Regions from separate parts of the Novilysobacter ciconiae genome, predicted to be linked through region 2. Evidence: predicted binding sites of a transcription regulator. Region 2 holds the regulator's gene; the other holds the start of a gene.
The links. The regulator FliA, encoded in region 2, starts transcription of late flagellar genes. The targets are predictions, from matches to a motif close to TAAAGTTTNNCNNNCNNNGGCCGATAA.
Positions count from the first base shown of each region.

Region 1: a site for FliA is predicted at 2,712-2,738, ahead of INQ41_RS12115 (GGDEF domain-containing protein). Genes of this name have one in related genera too.

Region 1 covers NZ_CP063656.1:2,686,299-2,695,696, reverse strand. Annotated here, with positions in the region: gene hslU (ATP-dependent protease ATPase subunit HslU) at 1-133, shown strand, start outside; gene INQ41_RS12135 (RNA polymerase sigma factor) at 338-844, shown strand; gene INQ41_RS12130 (hypothetical protein) at 841-1,383, shown strand; gene fabR (HTH-type transcriptional repressor FabR) at 1,387-2,064, opposite strand; gene INQ41_RS12120 (hemerythrin domain-containing protein) at 2,090-2,596, opposite strand; gene INQ41_RS12115 (GGDEF domain-containing protein) at 2,786-3,943, shown strand; gene INQ41_RS12110 (GFA family protein) at 3,948-4,316, opposite strand; gene INQ41_RS13310 (hypothetical protein) at 4,920-5,192, opposite strand; gene INQ41_RS12105 (nucleoside deaminase) at 5,356-5,808, opposite strand; gene ubiE (bifunctional demethylmenaquinone methyltransferase/2-methoxy-6-polyprenyl-1,4-benzoquinol methylase UbiE) at 5,909-6,748, shown strand; gene INQ41_RS12095 (M1 family metallopeptidase) at 6,821-8,770, shown strand; gene INQ41_RS12090 (outer membrane protein assembly factor BamD) at 9,301-9,398, shown strand, end outside.
Region 2 covers NZ_CP063656.1:754,883-764,280, forward strand. Annotated here, with positions in the region: gene motD (flagellar motor protein MotD) at 1-760, opposite strand, end outside; gene INQ41_RS03400 (flagellar motor protein) at 762-1,502, opposite strand; gene INQ41_RS03405 (chemotaxis protein CheA) at 1,518-3,308, opposite strand; gene INQ41_RS03410 (protein phosphatase CheZ) at 3,349-3,951, opposite strand; gene cheY (chemotaxis response regulator CheY) at 3,948-4,340, opposite strand; gene INQ41_RS03420 (RNA polymerase sigma factor FliA) at 4,402-5,151, opposite strand; gene INQ41_RS03425 (MinD/ParA family protein) at 5,148-6,029, opposite strand; gene flhF (flagellar biosynthesis protein FlhF) at 6,016-7,776, opposite strand; gene flhA (flagellar biosynthesis protein FlhA) at 7,818-9,398, opposite strand, start outside.

The sequences.
Region 1 (9,398 bases), 980 kb from region 2:
GCGCCTGCTGGACACCCTCAGCTACGAGGCGCCCGACCGCGACGGCCAGGCGATCACCATCGACCGCAACTACGTTGATGCCAACCTGGGCGAGCTGGTGAAGGATCCGGATCTGAGCCGCTACATCCTCTAAGTCGCTGGACTGAAAGCCCGCCACCCGGCGGGCTTTTTTCTTGGGACGTCCCCCATCTTTGGGGTTGATGACGCGATCGCACGAGCGCTCGCGCGGCGCATGTGTCAGGTTTTCCGCGACCGCCACGTCTAACAAGGCTATGGGGATGCAAACGAGGCGCGCATGGAGCTCGCAAACAGCAGTGCACGGGCAGGGCGCGACAGAATGAGTCGCGCCCAGCCGGTGACCGATATCGATGCGGTGCTGCGCGAGCACGGCGCGATGCTGTTCCGCATCGCCTCGGGTTACACACGCACCAACGCGGCGCGCGACGACCTTGCCCAGGAAATGTCCGTGGCGGTCTGGAAGGCGCTTCCCGCCTTCCGCGGCGACGGCCCGCTGAAGGCCTTCGTCGCGCGTACCGCGCAGTTCGCTGCGCTGGATCACGTGCGCAAGCGCTCCAACCGCTTCGACGGTGACGCCATCGACGACAGCTTTGAGAGCCACGACCCGCGTCCCGACGAGCACGCCGGCCAATCGCAGCGCCGGCAGCGCTTGCTGCAGGCAGTGCGCGGCCTGCCCGTCGGCCAGCGCGAGTGCGTGCTGCTGGTGCTGGAGGGCTTCGCCAATCGCGAGATCGCCGAGATCCTCGGCATGCCCGGCAACACCGTCGATCAACGCCTGTCGCGGGCGCGACAGCATCTGCGCACGCTTCTGGAGCCCGCGAAATGAGCAATCAGGAATGGGACGCGCTCGCCGCGCAATGGGACTCGATGAGCGTGGGCGATCCGGCAGTCCTGCAGCAGCGGCTGCGTCGCCATGCGCGCCGCACGCACCTTGGACTGATTGGCGAGCTGGGCGCGTTCGTGCTTGCCCTGGCGATGATCGGGTGGGCGTGGGTGGACGATCCCGGCATGCGGCGCTGGCTGGTGGTCGCCGGCGTGCTGTTGGTGGCTTGCCAGGGGATCTACCTGCTGCTGCGTCGGTGCTATCGCCTGTTCGGCTCGCCCGAGCGCGGACTGGTGGGGTTGATCGACGCCGAGATTGGCCGCGCCCGCTTCATCCTGGCAACGCACTGGGCCGGAGTGCCCATCGCGCTGGTGATGGTCGCCTGTGCGTGGGTGCTGATTCCAAGCATCCAACTTGAGAAGGTGCAGGGCGGCACCGTCATGTCAGCCGTGCTGTATCTGCCGTATCTGGCTGCGCGCACCTGGCAGATGCTGCGCAGGATCCGCAGCCTGCGCCGCGAGCGGGCGGAGCTGTTGCGCTGATCGTCAGCCGGTCGCCAGATTCGTCGCCTGGGCGCCGTTGACGATCATCCGCACCATCGTGGTGAGCTCGTCGATCTGCTGCGGGTAGCGCTCCGGCGGCAGGTCCATCGCGCTGCCACCGACGGCAAACACCAGCCGCGTGATCGCGCGGGCCACCAGCGCCGGCTCGTGCATCGGCACCCGGTTGAGCTTGGAGAGCCGGATCAGGTCCACCCGCAGCTCTTCCTCGAAGAAGCGCAACTGCCGGTCGACTGCCTCCTTGTACGCATCCGAGCCCACCAGGCCTTCGCGCAGCAGCAGGTGCAGCAGCTTGTCGTCGGCGCGCAGCTGATCGAAGAACGCCTCCACCGAACTGCGCACCACGCCGCCGTTGGGGTCGGCGCGATTGCGCGCCCGCCCGATGATGGCGCGCAAGGACGTGCCGGCGCGCTCGATCAGCACCACGGCCAGCTCGTCGATGTCGCGGAAATGCCGGTAGAAACTGTTGGGCGCGATCTTCGCCTCGCGCGCCACCTCGCGCAGGCCGAGCGTAGAGACGCTGCGGTTCGGGCCCAGAATCGCCAGCGCGGCCTCGATCAGGTCTTCACGGCTGATCGCCGGTCTGCGGCCGGGGCCGTCGCTGGTGGTCGGAATCGGTTTGGGCACCTGTGCCGCCGGGAGTGCAGGGGAAGAGGCCGACATCATCTCTTAAAACGCGCTGCGCACCTCATAGGTGATACAGGACGTACAGCTCCGACTCCTCGCGCGCGATGCGCTGGGTCAGCAGCCGCCCGACTTCGCCATGGGCGGCCAGGAATTCCGCCTGGTTCGCCGCGTTCACCGGCTCCTTGCGGTACCGGGCGACGAAGTCGACCACGCCGCGCGCGATGGAGTTCATCTCGCGCCGGAAACCACGGATCAGCGCCGTGTTCTCGGCGTCGTCGGCCAGCATCTGTTCCAGATAGACGTAGAAGCGCACGTTCTCCGTCAGCAGGTGCGATTCCAGGCGCACCTTGAACTCCTGCAGCGCCGCGTCGAGCCCATCGAAGCGGCCCGCAGCCGCGTCCTCGCCCATGCGCGTGTACATCGCGACGAGCTCTTCGTGGTCGTGCTTGAGGCTGTCGACGAGGGTCTCGTCGTAGCGGATGGTGCGTGCGGCGTTGCCTGGCTCAGGCAACACCGGCGCCGCGGGTTCAGGCGCCTGCGTGCCGAAAAGCCGTTTCAAGAAACCCATTGTGACCTCCCCTGTGAACAGGGAGTTGTAGCCCGTCGCCCCGGTGCAGGCAAGTTGAGGCCTGGCCGCACTTCACGGGCTGTGAATGTGGAACACACAAATTTCGCGAACGCCCTTCAGGTTCTGCCGGGCCGGCCGATAGGTCCAATAGGTCAACCCTCCCGGTAGCCGTGCTGGAGCGCCAGAACAATGCAATCGCTACTTTCCCGGATGGTGGACCTGGTGGGCAGCGCCCACCCGCGGCGCAGGGAACGACTGATGCAATGGCTGATCGCGGGCTACATCTACATGGGCGCGGCGATCTGGCTGATCGCCGGCGTGCTGCAGGGATGGATGAGCAAGACCGCCGCCCTGCTCTGGCTGGGCTTCGTCTTCGCCGGACTTCTGGCCGGCTATGTCGCCCTTCGCAGCGGCTGGACCGAGCGGTTCCAGGACCCGTCGCTGACCATCTGGCAACTGTCGATCGGCGTGCTCTGTGCCAACTGGGGCTACCTGCTCATCGGCCCGATGCGCACCGCGGCCCTGTTGCCGATGGTCGTGACCATCGTATTCGGCGCATTCACCCTGCAGTGGCGACAGATCGCGTTCCTGACGGTCCTGAACCTGTTCGCGCTGGTCGCGGCCGTGACACTGCGTGCGTGGTTCCCGCAATGGATCCCGCAGCACGGCGCGATGACGCCGCTCATGGTCGACATCAATAATGTGCTGATGCTGCTGGTGGTGCTGCCGCCGCTGGGGTTCATCGTGGCGCGCCTGTCCAGTGTCCGGCGCAAGCTCCACCGCCAGCGCGAAGCGCTCATGCAGGCACTCTCGCAGGTCGAGCGGCTGGCGGTGAGCGATGAACTCACCGGCATCGCAAACCGGCGTTCCATGCGAACGCTGCTGGAGCGGAGCGCCGCGCTGTCCTCGCGCGAGTTCGCGCCGTTTTGCGTGGCGCTGATCGACATCGACCACTTCAAGGCCATCAATGACGAGCTCGGACACGCCGGTGGCGACGAGGTACTCAGGGAATTCGCCCGCCGCGCGACGGCGATGCTGCGCACCACCGACGCGATCGGCCGCTGGGGCGGCGAGGAATTCGTGGTGCTGGCGTGCGGCAACGTCGACGGCATCTGCCGCCTGCTGGAACGGATGCGAAGGGCGGTGGCGAACTGCGGGACCGACAGCCGGTGCATCACCTTCTCCGCCGGCGTCGCCCAACACCGCCGTGAAGAGACCGCCGACGACCTGCTCGAGCGCGCAGACCGCGCGCTGTACGAAGCGAAGCGCGCGGGCCGCAACCGCAATGCCGTGGCGCCCGAGGGCGACCCATCGCAGCGCTACGCCACCGCTGAATCACCGCAATAGGCTTTCATTGATCGCGCCCATCCGCAGGGTGGTGGACGCCGTCTTCGGTGACGACGTCGGGCAGGTCAAACGGGTTGATACCCTCCAGGCAGCCGACGTTGTAGCCGTACTGCATGGGATCGGACCGACGATGGTGATGCGTGTAGATCCCGCAGATCCGGCAGAAGTAGTGCTTCGCCGTATGGGTGTTGAACTGGTAGAGCGTCAGTTGCTCCGAGCCCTTCGTAACACGCAGGCCGTCCAACGGGACCGAGGCGACGATTGCGCCCTTGCGCCGGCAGATGGAGCAATCGCAGCGCCGCGGATTGACGATCCCGTCGGGCAGGTCGAGCTCCAGCTCGACCGCGCCGCAATGGCATGACGTCCGGTGGATGGGTTGGACCTAGACGCCGCCTACCAGTTTGATCATCGGAAATGTCCGCGTGGGGAGGGAGCAAGTCTACGTTCGATAGCTAGAGGCAGCCGCGGCATGATATTGCGGGCAACTATGAACTCCATCCGCCGAGCAGCCGGCGCCGACCTTGAGCAAAAAAGCCTCGCTGCTGAGGTATTAGGGGTCAGAATCCGCCGTGGCGCCGGTCCACTGGGCGGAAAGAGTTACCGTTTCAACTTGAACGAGTTCTTAGTGTCCAACCGCTAGTCACCGCCATCTCCTCCACCACCGTCAGCACCGTCTGATCCGTCCCCAAAGTCATCGTCTCCGCTCGGGTCAAAGCTCCTCCAGGCATCGTGCGCGAGACCATTAAACACAGCGAGCGAAAGAGCGATGATGCCGACACCAATAAGGCCGCCGTGCGAAAAGGCCAGCCCTAGACCGAGTAAGCATCCCAGTATTCCAGACGCTTTTTGCAATATGGTTACGTTGTCCATCTAACGCCATAGTTAAGCCGGCCCGCAGCGAGTTGGCCGTGTGTTGATTGAAATCGAACCATGATTCTGTTTGGAAATGGGACTTCGTGAGCTAGGCCTGAGCGAGCTAGACAGCGGCGCTTTCATGGAACCGCTTCAATACGATGCTGAGTAATATGCCAACTAACGCGCCCAATAGCCCAAAAGACCCAACGCTTCCGGAGATGAAGTAGCCGCTGGCGGCACCCAACGCGTACCCTGCGAGGACGAATTTAGCTTGCCGTCTTTGGCTTGCAACCTTCTCCGCTTCGCGTGCTCGCTTACGGCGAGATTCCTCTTTTGCAAGTGGCTCACGATCGAGTATCACCTGAGCCATCGCATCAGCTTGCGTCTTATCCATGTCCGCGACCTACTCCCAAAGCTGTTTCACACCTGTCAGGCGCCAAACGGGTGCCTATTCGTTCTGTCGATTTCCAACTACCCGACGCAATGTGCGGGAGCCGCCTCACCCCAATCAATCCGTCCCAGGCAAACTTCCGTCTGTTTTGGGTAACAAACGCCCCTCACTCCCCAATATCCTCATCCCAGACCTCGGGATTAGCCGCAATATACCCATGCATCATCTCCATGCAATCCTTGTCCGCCAGATCGATCACGGTTGTGCCGTTCTCCCGCAACCAGTCGATCCCGCCGCGGAATGTTTCCGACTCGCCCACCACGACGGTGCCGATATTGAACTGTCGGATCAGGCCGCTGCAGTACCAGCAGGGCGCGAGCGTCGTGACCATGATGGTGTCGCGGTAATTGCGCTGGCGGCCGGCCTTGCGGAAGGCGTCGGTCTCGCCGTGGCTGGACGGGTCGCCGTCCTGCACGCGCCGGTTGTGGCCGCAGCCCAGCAGGCGGCCGTCGGCGTGGTACAGCGCGGCGCCGATCGGGATGCCGCCTTCGGCCAGGCCCTGGCGGGCCTCGGCGACGGCGGTGGCGAGCAGGGCGGGATAGTCGGGGGTGCTGATCATCGGTCGGCCGGTAGCGGTGGATGGAGGGATCGTCGCCGCGCCCACGCGGGATGTCGAGCGCGTGAGCGCAACGCCGGCGGGGCGGTGCGATAATCGGCCCATGAACGATCCAAACCCCAGCAGCGCCCCCGATTCCGTCGCCGACACCGCGCGCGCGCACGATGCGTCCACGGCGGCGCCGGCGCCGCAGGCCAATCCCGCCGGCACGACCCATTTCGGCTTCCGCGATGTTCCCACCGGGGACAAGCAGAAGCTGGTCGGGGAAGTGTTTTCCTCGGTCGCCGGCAGCTACGACCTGATGAACGACCTGATGTCGATGGGCATCCACCGGATCTGGAAGCGCTTCTTCGTCGCCACCGCGCAGGTCAAGCGCGGCGACCGGGTGCTGGACCTGGCCGGTGGCACCGGCGATATCGCGTTGCTGCTCAAGGATCGCGTCGGCGATACCGGCTCGATCGTGCTGGGCGACATCAACGGCGCGATGCTGCGCGTGGGCCGCGACCGGATGACCGACAAGGGCAAGGTCGCCGGCTTTGACTACGTGCAGATGAATGCCGAGAAGCTGCCGTTCCCGGACGCCAGCTTCGACCTGGTCACCATCGCCTTCGGCCTGCGCAACGTGACCGACAAGGACGCGGCGCTGGCCGAGATGCACCGCGTGCTGAAGGTCGGCGGCCAGGCACGGGTGCTGGAGTTCTCCGAGGTCAAGCCGGAGTGGTTCAAGCCGATCTACGACTTCCATTCCTTCAAGATCCTGCCGCGCCTGGGCCAGCTGTTCGCCAGGGATGCCGACAGCTACCAGTACCTCGCCGAGAGCATCCGCAAGCACCCGCCGCAGGACGAGCTCAAAGCGATGATGGAGGGCGCGGGTTTCGCCCGCTGCAGCTACCGCAACATGTCCGCCGGCATCGTCGCCATCCACACCGGCTACAAGGTGTAGGACGGAAGTCACTTCGCGCCCCGCGCGGGCGCGGCTACACTCGGGGATTGTCCTGCAACCCCGGGCCTGCCCATGCGCTCCTCGATCCTGACCCTGTTTTTTGCCGCCGCCGTGGTACTGGGCGGCTGCTCGCGCGACAACGCGCCGGCCGCGGATACGGCCGCCAAACCCGATGCCGATGTGGCCACCGCCGCACCGGCCGAGTACGACTCGCTTTCCTACGCCGAGCCCGACAAGGTCCGCATCAAGGACCTCGCGCTCGCCCTCAACGTCGATTTCGACGCCAGGGAAATCAGCGGCAGCGCGACGTACGACCTGGACTGGGTTGCCGATGACGCCAACGAACTGGTGCTCGACACCCGCGACCTGACCATCGAGAAGGTGGTCGGTGAGCGCAGCGACGACAAGTGGACCGACCTCAAGTACGAGCTGGCCGATGCCGACAAGCGCCTGGGCAGCAAGCTGACCATCCAGGTGCCCGACCGCAACGAGCGCGTCCGCGTGACCTACCGCACCTCGCCCGACGCATCCGGCCTGCAGTGGCTGACCCCGGCGATGACCGAGGGCGGCAAGCAGCCCTTCATGTTCAGCCAGTCGCAGCAGATCCACGCGCGCTCCTGGGTGCCGCTGCAGGACACGCCGCGCGTGCGCTTCACCTACACCGCGCACGTGACCAGCCCCAAGGACGTGATGGTGCTGATGAGCGCCGACAACGATCCCAAGGCCGAGCGTGACGGCGATTACACCTTCGCCATGCCGCAGGCGATTCCGTCCTACCTGCTGGCGATCGCCGCCGGCGACCTGGAGTTCAAGCCGATCTCCGACCGCAGCGGCGTGTGGGCCGAGCCGGCCATGGTCGAGAGGGCCACCGCCGAGTTCGCCGACACCGAGAAGATGATCGAGGCCACCGAGGCCGTGTACGGCCCGTACCGCTGGGGCCGCTACGACATCCTCGTGCTGCCGCCGTCCTTCCCCTACGGCGGCATGGAAAACCCGCGCCTGACCTTCGCCACCCCGACCGTGATCGTCGGCGACAAGTCGCTGGTCTCGCTGATCGCGCACGAACTGGCGCACAGCTGGGCCGGCAACCTGGTGACCTTCTCCAGCCCGAAAGACCAGTGGATGAACGAGGGCATCACCAGCTACGTCGAGAACCGCATCATCGAGTCGCTGTACGGCAAGGACTTCGCCGACATGGAAGCGGCGATCGCCCAGAACGAGCTGCGCAAGACCATCGGCGACATGGAGCCGCAGGCGCAGGCGCTGGCGATCCGTCCTGACATCCACGTCAAGGCCGGCGACACCCTGACCGAGGTCGCCTACGACAAGGGCGCCTGGTTCATGATGTTCCTGGAGCACCGCTTCGGCCGCGAGGACTTCGACCCGTTCCTGCGCGGCTACTTCGACCACTTCGCATTCCAGTCGATCCCGACCACGACCTTCATCCAGTACGCCAAGGACAACCTGCTGGCCAAGCACCCCGGCAAGGTCACCGAGGCCGAGCTGGACGAGTGGATCTACGGCCAGGGCATCCCCGGGTCCGCGCCGGTGACCAAGTCGCCGCAGTTCGACGCGGTCGACACCGTGCGCAAGGCCTGGCTGGACGACGGCACCCTGCCGGCCAGCGACGTCACCGCCAAGTGGAGCACGCAGGAGTGGCTGCACTTCCTGGAAGGCATGCCGCAGACGCTGAGCCACGAGCAGCTGGCCGCGCTGGACGCCGCCTACAAGTTCACCGGCACGCCTAACGGCGAGATCGCGATGCGCTGGTACCCGCTGACCGTGCGTAGCGGCTATCCGGAAGCCAATGACGCGATTGCCGCGTTCCTGGAGCGCGTCGGTCGCCGCAAGCTGATCATGCCGACCTACGCCGAGCTGGTGAAGACTCCGGAAGGCCTGGCAATGGCCGAGAAAGTGCTCGCCCAGGCACGTCCCGGCTACCACCCGATCACCACCGGTTCGGTGGACGCCGTCATCGCCGAGGCCAAGGGCGACAAGTCGGTGACCAAGCCGGTCGACTGATCGCCAGCTGATTGGACGTCCTCCTCGCGGCCGCCTCCGGGCGGTCGCGTTGTATCCGGCTTTCGTCTCCGCGCTCATCCGGTTGATTTTCGCGGGGCGTGGCCTGTATGCCTTCCGGGCGAATGTCCCCCCGGCCTCCGCCTGCGGCGCAGGCCTCCTCCTTTACTTCGCCCGGAAGGCATACAGACCGCGCCGGAACTGGTGGATTCTCGCTCCTGCAACTACCGCGTTCTCGTCATGACGGGGGTGAATGCGCTTGGGGCGAAATAAAGGAGGAGGCACCGGCTTCATTGGTGCCGGGGGACATTCGCCCCAAGGGCGTTCATCCCCGGCTCTCCCGCGAAAGCCCCAACCAAAGATCCCATCGACGCTATAGAGCCACGGCGGCCCCGTCGCATGCGGGAAGAACCACTGAAAATCAGGCACGCTTGAGTCCTGAACTGAAAGAGAACCCCGCAATGACCTGTAAGCCGTTCGAGCCCGCCGACCACTCGCCGCAATCCGGTCCGCAAGTGACGCGCGGATTGCCGATGCTCGTCGCCCTGACGTGCGCGGTGCTCCTTGGCGGGTGCAAGCCCGAGCCCGACCCCGAGATCGCCCGCACCGAGCAGGCCGCCGCGCTGGACCG
Region 2 (9,398 bases):
TCGCCAGCCGCGCCGCCTGCACGCCGGCCGCGATCATCTCGTGGACGACGCTGCCGGCGCGGGCAGCGGACAGCTCCCAATTGGACGGGAAGCGGGCGGTCGCGATCGGCATGTCGTCGGTATAGCCTTCCACCCGAACCGCGTTGGGCTCGTCGCGCAGGATGACGGCCAGCTTGCGGACCGTCTCCACCGCGACCGGGCTCGGCTTTGCCACCCCGCTGGCAAACAGGATGTCGCTCTGGATCTCCACCTCAAGGAAGGCCGGTCCGCGGCGCACCGTCACCAGTTTCTTCTGCACCAGTTCCGCTAGTGCCTCCTGGATACGTTGGCCGAGCTGGTGCAGCTCGCCCTGGTTGCGGTTCTCGATCTCCAGGATGGCCGCAGCCGCTGCCGGGGACGCCTCGGTGCTGCGTTGGGGATGGCCAAAGGTGGGCATGTCCAGCACCTGCAACATGCGCGGCGAGTTGATCGGCGTCGCCGCCGCCGGACCGGCCTTGGAGGCGGCGGTCTGGATGGACGGACGGTCAAAGGCCGAGCCGCGCAGCTGGGTCTTGCCCAGCTGGATGGGGCTGATGGTGCGTGGCGGCCCGCCAAAGGCGGACGACAGCGAGTCGGCCAGCACGCGGTACTTGCCCTCGTTGAGCGAGGAGATCGCGTACATCACCACGAAAAACGCGAGCAACAGGGTCATCAGGTCGGCGTAGGGAATCGCCCACGCCTCGTGGTTCTGGTGCTCCTCGTGCTGGACGCGCCTGGCCATGTCAGTGCACGAAGCCGTTCAGGCGGGTTTCGATGTTGCGCGGGTTCTCGCCCTGGGCAATCGCGATCAGGCCCTCGATCACCATCTCGCGCTCTTCCGCCTGCTGGTTGATCAGGCCCTTCAACTTGCTCGCTGCCGGCAACAGCGCGAGGTTGGCGGTGCCGATGCCATAGATGGTCGCGGTGAAAGCCGCGGCGATGCCGGAGCCGAGCTTGCTCGGGTCGGCCAGGTTCTTCATGACCGCGATCAAACCCAGCACCGCGCCGACGATGCCCAGGGTTGGGGCGTAGATGCCCATGCCTTCAAACACCTTGGCCGCGGCCAGGTCGCGTTGCGACTGACCGTGCAACTCGATTTCCAGCATCTGCCGGATAGACTCGGGCTCCAGGCCGTCGACCACCATCTGCAAGCCCTTGCGCACGAACGCGTCGTCCTGGACTGCGACCTCCGGCTCCAGTCCCAGCAGTCCCTGGCGTCGGGCAGTGGTGCTCCACTCCACGATCTTCGCGATCAGCGCGGGCCGGTCGTGCGAGGGCGGACGGAACACCCAGCGCACGATCTTCATCGCCCGCATGAAGGTCTCCATCGGCGTCTGCACCAAGATGGCCGCCATGGTGCCGACGATCACCACCACGAACGCCGCCGGCGACCACAGACCGGCAAGACCGGCACCCTTCAGGATGCTGCCGCCGATGAGTGCGACCAGGGCGAGTACGGTGCCTATGACGCTGAGTTTGTCCATGGCTTCAGTTAACGGTCACGACAGGGATTGCTTGAGTCGGCGCGAGCCACGCACGCCGGTCTGGTACAGCGCATCGACGTCCAGGATCAAGGACATGCGCCCGTCGCCGATCAGGCTCGCGCCGGCGTAGCCGGGCAGCCCGCGAACGGTGCGCGGAAGCGCCTTGATTACCACTTCCTCGCGGCCGCGCACGCGGTCCACCGCGAGGCAGAAACGCTGCTCGCCGGTCTGCAGTACGACCACCGTGCGCTCGCCCAGCGCCAGCGGCGCGCTCGCCAGTCCCAGCCACTGGCGCATGTCCAGCAAGGGCAGGGGTTCGCGGCGCAGGTCGATCACGTCCTGGCCGTCGATCGACATGGGCGTGCCGGGCAGGTGCGCGAGCACCTCCACCACGCGCACCAGCGGCAAGGCGTAGACGTCCGCCTCGATCTCCACCAGCAGCGTGGGCAGGATCGCCAGGGTCAGCGGCACCCGGATCACGAACCGCGAGCCGTGGCCGGGCTCGGACTGGATCTGGACCTGGCCCGACAGTTCGCGGATGCGCGACTGCACCACGTCCATGCCCACCCCGCGGCCGGAGAGGTCACTGACTTCCGCGCGGGTCGAAAAGCCCGGCAGGAAGAGCAGTTGCAGGCACTCATCGGACGGCAGCCGCGCGGCGGCATCGGCGTCGATCAGTCCCTTGCGTACCGCTATGTCGCGGATCCGGTCCGGATCGATCCCGGCGCCGTCATCGCGCACCTCGATGACGACGTGGTCACCTTCCTGCTGCGCGGACAGGCGGACCTGTCCCTGTTCGGGCTTGCCGGTCTCGCGCCGGGTCTGCGGTGATTCGATGCCGTGGTCGATCGCATTGCGCACCAGGTGCACCAGCGGATCGGCCAAGGCTTCCACCAGGTTTCGGTCCAGCTCGGTTTCCGCGCCGACGACGACTAGTTCGACGTTTTTCTGGAGTTGCCGGGCCACATCCCGGGCCAGCTTGGGGAAGCGCGCGAACACGCGTCCCACCGGCTGCATGCGCGCCATCATCACCGCCGATTGCAGGCGCGAGGTGGCGCCATCCAGCGCCCCGACCGCCCGATCCAGCTCCTCGTCGTGCAGGCGCGGGCGCAGGGTCTTGAGCCGGTTGCGCGCGAGCACCAGTTCGCCGACCAGGTTGACCATGGCGTCCAGGCGCCGCACGTCCACGCGGACGGTCGGCTCATCGTGCGCGGCAGCCGCCTGCGCCTTGCGCGGGTTCGCAGGCGCGGCCGGCGCTGGCGCCGGGGGAGATGGAGTGATCGCGGGCGTCGGCGACGGCGTCGGCGGCGCCGGCGGTTCGTGTCCGCTGGGACCTCCCGCGGTCGCCGTGATGCCGGGGATGCCACCGCTGCCGTGCAGGCTGTCCAGCAACGCCTCGAAATCCAGATCGTCCAGGTCATCGCCTGCCCCGGCGGCCGCAGTCAGCGGCTCTCCCGCGATCGGAGCCGCCTGCACGCGCATGCTGTCGATGAGTGCGGCGGGCGGATCGGGCAGCGCATCACCGGCGGCGATGCAGTCCAGCATGTCCACCAGCAGGTCCAGTGCCTGTTGCGCACCGTCGAAGGCGGTCGAGTCCATCGGCGTCGCGCCGTTGCGTGCCAGATCGAAGCGGTCTTCCACCGCGTGGCAGACCGCGACCATGCCGGGGAAATCCAGGAATCCCGCGCCGCCCTTGATGGTGTGGAAACCGCGGAACACCGTGTTCAGGCATTCCCGGTCGTTGGGTGCGTGCTCCAGCGCGACCATCTGCTCGCCGAGCTGGTCGACGATCTCGCGCGCCTCCATCAGGAAGTCGGCGCAAATGTCCGAGGCCACGTCCACGTTCCTACAGGCCCAGCGACGTCAACAGCGAGTTGGCATCGTCCTGGCTGACCGGTTCGGGATCCACGCCGCGCACCGCGGGGCCGAAACCGCGGTTGCAGATCTGCAGCGGGCGGTCCGCTTCGGCGGTCACCTCGCCCAGTCCGATGTGGACCGCACGTACCAGCGCAACCACGCGCAGGATGATCTGACCGGTGAGGTCCTGATAGCCCTGCGCGGCGGTAAGCTCGGAAAGCCGCGAGCGGATGCCCGCAACGGCCTCGCCGGCGGCCGCATCACCCGATATGGGCAACTGGCGAAGCAGCTCCCCGCACTCGTCGACCAGGTCGAGCGAGCGCATGCTGGCCTGCTCGGTCAGGGTGACCACATGCTCCAGGCGCGCACAGGCATCGGGAAGCGATGCCGCGGTCGGCGGGTTCCCGCCGGGCTCGCCCAGGGCCTGTTCCAACTCGCGCGCCAGGCGCGCCAGCCCCTGCACGAAGGGCTGCGTGCGCCACTCGATCAGCGCATCGACGTTGGCGCGCCAGCCGGCATGGTCATCGTTTTCCAGCGCCCACAGTGCTGCGTGCAGGCGCTGGATGATCACCTCGCGGTCGTGGTCGGTCACGCACTGGCTCCCACGCGCTCAAAGACCTTGCCCAGCTTGTCGCCCAGAGTCGCAGCGGTGAAGGGCTTGATGACGTAGCCGTTCACCCCTGCCTGCGCGGCTTCGATGATCTGCTCCCGCTTGGCCTCGGCGGTCACCATCAGCACGGGGGTCTTCGCCATTGCCGGATTGGCGCGGATGGCGCGCAGCAGGTCGATGCCGGGCATCCCGGGCATGTTCCAGTCGGTGATCACCAGGTCGAAGCTGGCCTTGTTCAGCTCGACCAGCGCGGTGGTGCCGTCGTCGGCCTCGGTGGTGTTGGTGAACCCGAGGTCGTTGAGCAGGTTCTTGACGATGCGACGCATCGTGGAAAAGTCGTCGACGATCAGGATGCGGATGTTCTTGTTCATGGGTACTCGTTGGTTGACGTGTGCAAGGGGCGGTGGCCCCGGGTGGCAGGCGGTTTCTGGATCAGTCGTCGGCGTCCAGCGCGGTCTCGCGCCAGTCACCCAGGCGTGCGCGCAGCCGGAGCATCGCCTGGCCGTGGATCTGGCAGACGCGCGATTCGCTGACCGACAGCACCGCGCCGATCTCGCGCATGTTCAGCTCCTGCTCGTAGTACAGCGAGAGCACCAGCTGTTCGCGCTCGGGCAGTTCGCCGATGGCGCCGCCCAGCGATTCGCGGAACTCGCTGTAGTCGAACGCGCTGGCCGGGGTGGCCCCGCTTGCCGCAACGCGGGGCTCGCCGTCGTATTCCTCGGTGTGTGCGTCCAGGCTGATCAGCTGCCCACGCGAGGCCTCCTCCAGCATCCGGTGGTAGTCCTCCAGGCTGACCTCCAGCTGGGCGGCGACCTCCTGGGTCGTGGCCGAGCGACCGGTGAGCTGCTCGACGCGTCGCGTGGCGGCAACGACATTGCGGTAGCGGCGGTGCACCGAGCGCGGCACCCAATCGCCACGCCGGATCTCATCGATCATCGAGCCACGGATGCGGATCGAGGCGTACGTCTCGAAGGCCGCGCCCTGGTCGTCCTGGAAATTGCGGGCGGCATCCAGAAGGCCGAGCATGCCGGCCTGGATGAGGTCATCGACCTCGACGCTGGAGGGCAGGCGCGCGGCCAGGTGGTGGGCGATCCGGCGCACCAGTTCGCCGTGGCGCTCGACCACTTCGGCAGCATCGTGGCGCGGCATGGAAGCGCGATAGGCGGCTGCGGCAAGGCTCATGCGACGGCACTCCGGGTAGGCGTGATCAGGCGCTCCATGTAGAACTCCACGTGGCCGCGTGGACCCGGTGGGGACTGCCATTGGCTGGCCCGGCGGGCGATGTCGCGAAACGCCACGGCCGACGGGCTGGACGGGAACGCCTCCATGACCGATTCCTGGCGCTGGATCGCCCGGCGCAGCCACTCGTCACGCGGAATGGCGCCCAGGTAGTTGAGGGTGACGTCCAGGAAACGGGACGCGACCCGCTCGAGCTTTCCGAACAACTGCCGGCCTTCCGCCGCGCTCTGCACCTGGTTGGCGAGCACCTGGATGCGGCTGACACCGCGGTCGCGGTTGAGCACCTTGATGAGCGCGTAGGCGTCCGTCACCGAGGCGGGCTCGTCACAGACCACCACGATCACGTCCTGGGCCGCCTGGCAGAAGGTCAGCACCCCGTCGGCAATGCCCGCCGCGCTGTCGATGACCATCGTGTCGACCGGGATGTCGAGCTGGCTGAAGGCGTGCACCAGGCCGACGTGCTGTTGGGGCAACAGCTCGGTCATGTGGCGCTTGCCCGACGCGGCCGGGACGACCAGCAATCCGCCCGGGCCCTCCAGCAAGGTGTCCTGGAGCTCGCAGCGACCGGCGAACACGTCGGCGAGCGTGAAGCGTGGCGACAGGCCGAGCATGACGTCCACGTTGGCCAGGCTCAGGTCGGTGTCCAGCAACAGCGTGCGCTGGCCGGCATTGACCATCGCCATGGCCAGGTTGACCGACACGCTCGTCTTGCCGACCCCGCCCTTGCCGCTGGCAACGGCGATGACGCGCACCGGCGGAACCGGTGCGGCGGCCGGGGGGCTCGCCAGGTCGACGGCGCAATGGAGGTCAGGCGTTGGCATGTTCGTCCTCGGTGACAAAGGGGTTATCGGCCGCACGTCGGAGTTTCTCCAGCTGGAGGACGAGATTGGATGCGTTGGCCGCCTGCAGGTCGCCCGGAACCAGTTGCCCGTGGGTCGTGTACGCCAGGCTGAGGCCATTGCGCACGGCCACCGACAGGGCCGCGCCGAGGCGTCCGGTCTCGTCGGTCTTGGTCAGCACCACGGCTTCCGGGCTGGCGATGCGGTAGCGGCGGACCAGCTCATTGAGGTCGTGCGGATGGGCGTTGGCCGGCATCACCAGCAGGCTGCGCAGCTGGCGCGTTGCCCGCAGCCAGGTGATCTGCCCCAGCAGGGCGCGGTCGCGGCTTCCGTAGCCGGCCGTATCCACCAGCACGAGCGGGTAGTCCTGCAGCTGTTCCAGCGTCTGGGTGAGGCTTTCCGCGCCGCGCGCTTCGCACACCGTGATGCCCATCCGACGACCGTGCGCATGCAGTTGCTCGATCGCGCCCAGGCGTTCCGTATCGGTGGTGACCAGGGCGACGTCGCGGGCGCGGTGGCGGGCGGCGAAACGGGCGGCCAGCTTGGCCACCGTGGTGGTCTTGCCCGCGCCGGTCGGGCCGATCAGGGCGATCACGCCACCCTCGTCGATCGGTTCGCTGCGCAGCACGGTGAGCATCCGCGCCAGCTCGGCGAGCATGGGTGCGCGTACCTGGTCCGGCGGCAGCGCGGGGTTGAGCTTGGCGACCACGGACTGGGCGAGCGACTCGTCGCAGCCGTAGCCCAGCAGGATGTCGTAGGCGGCTGCGCGCGCCGGTGAGCCCCGCAACCGCTCGGTGGTGAACTGGCCCATCTCGCGCTCGATCATCCGCCGCATCGAGGTCAGTTCCTCGCGCATGGCGGAGATGTCCGGATCGGGGTCCGGCACCGCCTGCAGCACGGGCGTGGCAGTCGCTGGTTCCGACGCCGGAGCGGCGTCGGGGCCGAGGGCTTTCGTGGCAGCAGCGACGGCTACAGCAGGCACCGCCTCGTCCGCGGGCGGAGTCGGGTGATCCGGCGATGACGGCGCGGGCTCTGCGGCGATCCCGGCGGCGGCCGGTGGGGCGAACCCGGCCGACGCGGGTTCAGCGTGCTCGGACGGTCGCGGCGCGTGGGCAGCGGCACCCTGAGTCGCGGCAATCTTCGTCGGCGCCACAGTGGGCTCGGGTGCGGCGTACCGCGGGCTATCGGCAACCACCGATGCCGCGTTCGCGGTGTCCACCATCGCCGCCATCATGGCCTGGAAGTGCGCCGGTGCCGGTGCGAGCGGGCGGGCAGCGGCGCTGGGGGCGGTCGGCGTAACGGCGGCGGCGGTCGGGAAACCTGCGGTCAGCTCGGCCAGGGTCGCATCGGCGCCCGCCTTTCGGCTCGCTGCAGGCGCCGCAGCGTCGCCGATGCCGAACACGGCGCGCGCACGGCGGGCGAAGCTGTCGCGCGGTGGGGCGTCGTTACTGGCAGCTGCCGGGATTTCAGCGGGAGGGTCGGTGACCACCGGCGCTTCCTTGATCAGGTACCCGGCAGCCGACACGCCTTCGCCGGCCGGAGCCAGGCCGGGCGTGGCCGCCCGCAGCGCCTGGTTCACCAGGGCCTCGTCGTAGTCGGTGGCGGCGACCACTTCGATGCCATCCGCGGTGGGCCGGGTGGAGAGGATCACGGCCTCGGGACCGTGCTCGGCGCGGACCATGCCCAAGGCAGTGCGCATGTCGGCGGCGATGAAACGCTTGATTCTCATGACGGTGTTTCCCTGATCCCGTTATTCCAAAGTCCGGCTCTTCAGCCGATCGACCCCACCAACCGCAAACGCTTGTCTTCGGGCACTTCGCTGTAGGCCAGTACCGACAGTGCCGGTACGCTGTGGCGCACCAGGCGGGCGATGGTTGCCCGGATGCCACCCGGTACCAGCAGCACCGCCGGTTCACCGCGCCCTTCCTGCTGGCTGACGCAATCGCTGAGGTTCTGGTGCAATCGCTCGGCCAATCCCGGTTCCAGCGCGCTACCTGCGCCGCTGACTGACTCCTGCAAAACCCGTTCCAGAGCCGGGTCGAGGGTGTAGACGGGGAGCTCGGGCTTGAGGCCGTTCAATTCCTGGACGATGAAACGTCCCAGTGCATTGCGCACCGCGGCGGTGAGCGTCGCCGGATCCTGCGTGTGCGCGCCGTGCTCCAGCAGCGCCTCGACGATCTGACGCATCTGTCGCAGTGGCACCTTCTCCAGCAACAGCGATTGCAGTACGCGCACCACCACCGACAACGGCAGCAGCTTGGGCGTCAAATCCTCGACGAGCTTGGGTGTCACCTTGCCGACACTTGCCAGCAACTGCTGCACCTCGTCATGGCCGAGCAGCTCGGAGGCGCGCTCGCGCACGACGTGGGAGAGGTGGGTGGCGACCACGGTGGATGCGTCCACCACCGTGTAGCCCAGCGATTCGGCATGCGCGCGCTGAGACGGCGGGATCCACACCGCGTCCAGTCCGAACGCCGGGTCCTTGCCGGGAATGCCGTCCAGCGGGCCGAACACCTGGCCCGGATCCAGCGCGAGGTCGCGGTCGGGGTGCAGCTCGCCGCTGGCCATCGGCACGCCGTGGACGAGGATCCGGTACTGACCCGGCGCCAGCTCCAGGTTGTCGCGGACGTGCACGGCGGGGATCAGGAAGCCCAGGTCCTGGGTCAGCTTGCGGCGGATGCCCTTCAATCGTGCCAGCAGCTCGCCGCCCTGGGTCTTGTCGACCAGGGCGATCAGCTTGTAGCCCACCTCAAGCCCGAGCGGTTCCACCGGGCGGACCTCGTCCCAGCTCAACTCGGCCATAGCCTGCTGCGCACCCCCCGCGCCGGCAACTGCAGCGTCATCCCCGGAGGGCGATGCATCCGCTGCCAGCTCGCGCTTGTGCAGTTGCCAGGCCGCGTAGCCGATCGTCGCGGACAGGACCAGGAAGGGCAGGTTGGGCATCCCCGGGACCACGCCGATCAGTCCCAGCAACAGGGCCGCCACGATCAGCGCGCGCTTGTGCCCGAACACCTGCTTGGACACCGCCGGACCCATGTCCTGCTCGCGTGTCGCACGGGTCACCAGCATGGCCACCGCCGTCGACACCAGCAGCGCCGGCAACTGCGCGACCAGGCCGTCGCCGATGGTCAGCAGTGCGTACACCTCCGCCGCCGTGGAAAACGGCATGCCGTGCTGGAGGACCCCGATCAGGATCCCGCCGATGAGGTTGATCACCAGGATCAGCAGGCCGGCGATCGCATCGCCGCGCACGAACTTGCTGGCGCCGTCCATCGAACCGTAGAAGTCCGCCTCCTCGGCGACTTCCTGGCGCCGGGCCTTGGCGTCCTCGCGGCTCAGCAGGCCGGCGTT